3 regions of the Enterococcus sp. AZ126 genome follow, and region 2 is predicted to be linked to each of the others. Evidence: predicted binding sites of a transcription regulator. Region 2 holds the regulator's gene; each other region holds the start of a gene.
The links. The regulator CtsR, encoded in region 2, represses protease genes until heat stress. The targets are predictions, from matches to a motif close to TTGGTCAAAAAAGGTCAAANA.

Region 1 (2,210 bases), 980 kb from region 2:
TTATCTTCAATAATAGAAAGTAACTCTTCAGAAAAGCTTTCTAAAATAACTCGGCCGCCTTTGTAAGTACTTCCACCCATTGAGATCACTTCATCTGGTGTTAAAATCACTTTTCTATGGGCAATTTTCTTAAAAAATTCTTCAATCAAATAGGTCGGCAAATAAAAATTATTTTGTGCCGAAAATGATTCTAAATAAATAAAATCATCAATACTGATATAACAATCATCCATCGATAGGAAATTTACAGACTTGTCTACATAGATATCTCTTTTTTGTAAAATCTCATTGATTTTTTTATTTAAAAGATTCAATGTCTCTATCTCTTTGACAAAATTTTCTAATTCTCGATAGCGTAGCGCTTTGCGTTCATCATAGGTTACGCGTAAAGCAACACCAATCGATACAATAACTGCGCCAATCAAGACACCAGTCATACCTGCTATAAAAACAACCATTCGGATTCCCTCACTCTTTTCTTTCTTGTTTTTTCAGTATACCATATTCTTTCAAGTGAACAAAAAAATATGAAAAAATTTTATTGTCCTTACTTATTTTTAATTTTTTTTATTTTTTGATTATTTACTTTCTTGAAATGTCTATATTACACATTCAATTGATTATATAATATAACATAGGGAGTTGGAGAATTTAATATGGGGAAAAAGGTTATTAAGTTAGATTTTGATGATGTAGTCATTGCAAATGAAGATGGCAGCACAACACATGCATTATATGAATGGTTTAATTTTAAGCCAGAGATTGGTGATCTCGTTGACGTATTCGAAGATGGCGATGAATTAATCATCCATAAAACAGAAAAGACTGTAAGTGCAGCAGAAAATTTACAAGATAAAATCAATATCAATATTGTTAATGAAAATAATAATACACAAACAGTTGGTGGTTATGTACAACATGGGAGAGTCGTTAATAAATGGGTTTATTTTATATTAGCATTTTTCTTAGGCTGGTTAGGTGCACATAAGTTCTATTCTGATTTCATTGGAAAAGGAATTATGTACCTAGTATTCAGTTGGACAGCAATCCCAGGAATAGTAGCATTTTTCACAACGATTATTACATTGCTTAAACCTGCAGATCAAAATGGAAATATTGTTGTAACTTCATAAAAATCGTCAATAAAGTCTTAGGATATTCTAAGGCTTTTTAATTACTTTTTTTTGCTTAGTTTAATGCATTAAAGTTGACCTTTGTTGACCAATAAAGTATACTTTTTTTAAGCATTAAGGTATGCTTTGTGATAAAATGATTTGAAGAGTTTTTTATATAGGAGGAATATACTATGAATTTAATACCAACAGTCATTGAACAATCATCTCGTGGAGAAAGAGCATATGATATTTATTCACGATTATTAAAAGATAGAATTATCATGTTAAGTGGTCCGATCGATGATAATGTAGCAAACTCAGTCATTGCCCAATTACTATTTTTGGATGCACAGGACTCTGAAAAAGATATCTATATCTATATCAACTCACCAGGAGGAAGTGTTTCTGCTGGATTAGCAATTTTTGATACAATGAATTTTGTTAAAGCGGATGTACAAACAATCGTCCTTGGTATGGCAGCTTCTATGGGAAGTTTCTTATTAACGGCTGGTACAAAAGGCAAACGTTTTGCATTACCGAATGCCGAAATTATGATCCACCAACCACTAGGTGGCGCACAAGGGCAAGCAACTGAGATTGAGATTGCAGCTAAACACATTCTTGATACACGTGATCGCTTGAATAAAATCTTAGCAGAACGCACTGGCCAACCACTTGAAGTCATTGAACGTGACACAGATCGTGATAACTTTATGACAGCTCAACAAGCAAAAGAATACGGTTTGATTGATGAAGTAATGGAAAACAGCAGTTCTTTAAGCAAATAATAAAGGCTCTTTGTCAACTAATGTTGGTGAAGAAAATCCAAAGAATTAAATCAATTATTGTAAGGCCTAGAGGAAAATACCTCTAGGTTTTTCTATTCGGCTGAAAAAGAACGTTACCAAAGCATAAAGCAATTCTCAATTTAAAGTTATAAAAGTTACGAAACCCATACGCATTTCTCTTTAACACTTTGATATGGTTGTTCAAGCATTCCAATGGGCCATTGGAATAGGATAATTCTAGAGCATGCTTAATTTCATTTTGAACTTTCTTAAAGGTAGAAAAAACTGTTTGGTAATAGACGGGAAG
Region 2 (2,210 bases):
CCGTAATTTCTACACCATGATGCTCTTCATAACGTGAACGCAGCCCTTTTAAAATTTCTTCTGCTTCTTCAGGAGTTGGCTCATCAACTTGTACACGAGCAAAACGACGTTCCAATGCTGAATCTTTTTCGATATATTTTTGGTATTCATCCAATGTTGTTGCACCGATCGTTTGCAATTCTCCTCTTGCAAGTGCTGGTTTTAAAATATTTGATGCGTCGATCGCACCTTCAGCACCACCTGCACCAATTAAAGTATGCAATTCATCGATAAACAAAATAACTTCGCCATCTTGATAAATTTCATCGATGACTTTTTTTAGTCGATCTTCAAATTCACCGCGATACTTGGTCCCCGCAACTAAAGCACCCATATCTAACATCATCAAGCGTTTTTCCAGCATATCTTCAGGAACTTCACCGTTCACTATTTTTTGCGCCAATCCTTCAGCGATTGCAGTCTTACCGACCCCAGGTTCACCAACTAAAACAGGATTATTCTTAGTACGACGACTTAAAATTTGAATCAATCGTCTAACTTCTTGCGAACGTCCAACTACAGGATCTAGATTGTTTTCACGTGCCAACTTCGTCAAATCACGCGCTAATGAATCCAATGTTGGTGTTCCTTTAGGCGCTGCTTTTTGGGCTTGATTATTCCGACGACGCCCCACATTACCACTCATTTGTGGATCAGTAATGCCTATTTTTTTCATCACTAACTGACGCATTTTAGACAAGCTTAAACCTAAATTTAATAAAATACGTGAAGCTAATATATCTTCATCTCTTAACAATCCTAGTAGAATATGTTCTGTTCCGATATTTGGTGCTCCTAAACGCTTGGCTTCATCACCTGCATAAGCAAAAATTTGTTTTGCACGAGGAGAATAAGGCAAATATGCACCTTTGGGGTATCCCTTAACAGTTCCGTAGCCAGTTAGGTGTTCTATTTCTTCACGAATATCATTCTTATCTGCGTTTAATTGACGCAATGACTTCCCGGCAATTCCATTTGGCTCTAAGACTAATGCTAACAATAAATGTTCTGAGCCAACAGATTGATGCCTAAAATATTTTGCTTCTTCTTGTGCAATAGCTAATACTGCCTTGGCACTTTCAGTAAATAATTCATCCATACTATCATTCCTCCTCGTAACTCAAACGTTCTAAAAATGAATGCATCAATTGAGCACGTAAATAATCTTCATTTGATCCTGTTTTACCTAAAACCTGTTTACCAAGAACAGACAGTATCAGATTTCCTTCTCTTTTAGTTATAACTTCTTCTTCATACAACTTTTGTACGAAAATCAACGCATCTTTTTCTGAAAGTTCACTACCCGTAAATTGAGCCATTTGCTTTAATAATTGGTCACTATCAGAAATTTGGACTTTAGCAATCCTAATGTAACCACCACCGCCACGTTTACTTTCCACAGAATATCCTCGTTGAATTGTAAAACGCGTGTTGATAACATAATTAATCTGGGAGGGAACACAATTGAATAAGTGAGCCATTTCAGCTCTACGAATCTCAATTTTACTGCTTTCTTCAAGAATCTTTTTTAAATATGCTTCTATTAAATCCGAAGTATTTTGATTACTCATCACACTCATCCTTTTCCCTTGACTAATACTGACCTTAATTATACATAATTTTAAGTGTTTAATAAAGGAGAATGCCTAATTTGATAAGAAAAGATTATTTACAGCTTTTAGTAAATTTAAAGTATAAGGCTAGGAAGTAAGTTAAACGCTTCTGTCCCAACCCCATACTTTTCTAGAACTTTCCCAGAGATACAATGATTATCGTAAAGCTATTCCATTGATAACCTCAAAAATCAATTTTTTCTATTTTATCCGCTAAGTTCTTTTCAATCAATTCTTTAAAATATTATAAAACAACAAAACACCACTCAAAAGAATGAGTGGTGTTCATACGAAATTAAAATAATCGGGAAGACAGGATTCGAACCTGCGACCCCTTGGTCCCAAACCAAGTGCTCTACCAAGCTGAGCTACTTCCCGTAGCTATAATAATAAAAAAAGACTAAACGTTCAAAAGGACCTAAATTCTCTGAACCTTTTAATCCGCAGTCAAATACTTTAACTATGCACCCAAAGGGAGTCGAACCCCTAACCTCTTGATTCGTAGTCAAGCACTCTATCCAGTTGAGCTATGGGTGCTACATTTCTAATGCCGAGGAC
Region 3 (2,210 bases), 1.7 Mb from region 2:
TGGAGCGTGGATTATTAGCTGGTAGAACGACTTTTGGAAATGTCATGAAGTATGTCAAAATGACGGCAAGTTCTAATTTTGGTAATATGTTTTCAGTTGTTGTTGCGAGTATCTTTTTACCGTTTTTGCCAATGTTACCACTGCAATTACTCTTTTTGAATTTGATTTATGATATTTCATGTATGTCGATACCGTGGGATCATGTAGATGATGAGTATTTGGAACAGCCCAAGAAATGGGATGCTTCAAAAATAGGTTCGTTTATGAAGTGGTTAGGACCGACTAGTTCAGTCTTTGATATTACCACCTATTTATTAATGTACTTTGTTATTTGTCCTCAATTGGTAGGCGGAAATTATCATGATCTGGGACCGGAACAACAAGCTGCTTTCATTGCGATTTTTCACGCAGGCTGGTTTATAGAATCACTTTGGTCACAAACTTTGGTGATTCATACGTTGCGGACGCCTAAAATTCCATTTTTACAAAGTCGAGCATCCTTTATTTTGACGACCATCACATCGTTAGGGATCGCAGTTGGTACAGTTTTACCATTTACAAGTTTTGGTCAAAGCTTAGGTTTGGCTGAACTACCTCTAAACTATTTTGCTTGGTTAGGATTGACAGTATTTTTATATTTATTCTTGGTAATGATCGTAAAAAAATTCTATGTAAAACGATTTGGAGAATTACTATAAAATCAATTAAAAGATTGAGTCTCACTAAAAGTGGCGCTCAATCTTTTTTGTCTATCTAACAGCTTATCTTTTGCTTAAATAGCTCATTGCGTTATCATAAAATTAGATGAGAAATTTCGTCAAAAAAATGCGTTTATTTATTGACCTTTACTGACCAAAGGAGTATAATAAATTTATAAGGTCAATAATGATCAAACTTTAGACCTTAAAAAAATAGTACAAAAGACGTACTGTTTTTTTGATAAATTAACGATACTATTTATATAAGTGAGATTTACGAGCTGTTTTTAAATCAAAATCAAATGAAGTCGTAATTCTTTCACAATATTTAGCTCTGTAGGCTAGTTCCTCAGAAAAAAGATAAAAATACAACGTGAATAAAAACGGTACAGTTTTCTATTTTCCAGTCGGAACTGATTGGATCTACACAGCTTTTAAATTTAGGAGGTAATTCTATGAACATCGAAAAAATGACAACGACATTACAAGAAGCAATCGCAGAGGCGCAACAGGTCGCAGTTACTCGTCATCATCAAGAAATCGATATTGCACATCTATGGAAGATTTTTTTGCAGCCAAATCATTTTGGACGTAACTTTTATACAGACGCTGGAGTTGACGTAGAAGCTTTTGAACGTGAAATCGATCAAGCAATTGATGAATATCCAAGCATCCAAGGCAGCAACATCCAATATGGTCAAAGCATGAGTCAAAATCTGTTTAACTTATTAGGTGAAGCGGACAAACTTAGAGAATCATTTCAAGATGAGTTTCTAGCAACTGAAATCGTGATTTTAGCGTTGATGAAATTAAAAAATTATCGATTAACGAAATATTTAACGAGTCAGGGTATCACAGAAAAAGAACTACGTAAAAATATTGAAGACATGAGAGGGGGAGATCGTGTGACTTCTAAAAATCAAGAAGAACAATACAAAGCATTAGAAAAATATGGGGTAGATTTAGTACAGCAAGTAAAAAGTGGCAATCAAGATCCTATTATCGGTCGTGATGAAGAAATCCGTGATGTGATTCGAATTCTTTCACGTAAAACAAAAAATAATCCTGTTTTGATTGGTGAACCAGGTGTTGGTAAAACGGCCATCATTGAAGGATTAGCACAACGTATCGTTCGTAAAGATGTGCCGGAAAATCTAAAAGATAAAACAATTTTTTCACTAGATATGGGTGCATTGATTGCAGGAGCAAAATTCCGCGGTGAATTTGAAGAAAGATTAAAAGCAGTTTTAAAAGAAGTAAAGAAAAGTGAAGGACGAATTATTTTATTCATCGATGAAATACACAATATCGTTGGTGCAGGAAAAACAGAAGGTAGTATGGATGCTGGAAACTTATTAAAACCAATGTTGGCTCGTGGTGAACTGCATTTGATTGGTGCAACAACATTAGACGAATATCGTCAATATATGGAAAAAGACAAAGCCTTAGAGCGCCGTTTCCAAAAAGTTTTAGTTAAAGAACCGACAGTTGAAGATACAATCAGTATCTTAC

Region 1: clpP (ATP-dependent Clp endopeptidase proteolytic subunit ClpP) is a predicted target of CtsR. The motif match lies at 1,205-1,225, and genes of this name have one in related genera.
Region 3: clpB (ATP-dependent chaperone ClpB) is a predicted target of CtsR. The motif match lies at 876-896, and genes of this name have one in related genera.

Annotation. Positions count from the first base shown of each region.
Region 1 is NZ_JBIOSB010000001.1:3,294,238-3,296,447, reverse strand. It holds gene IGI43_RS15440 (hypothetical protein) at 1-458, opposite strand, end outside; gene IGI43_RS15435 (TM2 domain-containing protein) at 657-1,133, shown strand; gene clpP (ATP-dependent Clp endopeptidase proteolytic subunit ClpP) at 1,307-1,903, shown strand; gene IGI43_RS15425 (ISL3 family transposase) at 1,986-2,210, opposite strand, start outside.
Region 2 is NZ_JBIOSB010000001.1:2,318,202-2,320,411, reverse strand. It holds gene IGI43_RS10975 (ATP-dependent Clp protease ATP-binding subunit) at 1-1,138, opposite strand, end outside; gene IGI43_RS10970 (CtsR family transcriptional regulator) at 1,143-1,610, opposite strand; tRNA gene IGI43_RS10965 (tRNA-Pro) at 1,957-2,030, opposite strand; tRNA gene IGI43_RS10960 (tRNA-Arg) at 2,116-2,189, opposite strand; tRNA gene IGI43_RS10955 (tRNA-Leu) at 2,201-2,210, opposite strand, start outside.
Region 3 is NZ_JBIOSB010000001.1:568,363-570,572, reverse strand. It holds gene mgtA (magnesium-translocating P-type ATPase) at 1-698, shown strand, start outside; gene clpB (ATP-dependent chaperone ClpB) at 1,154-2,210, shown strand, end outside.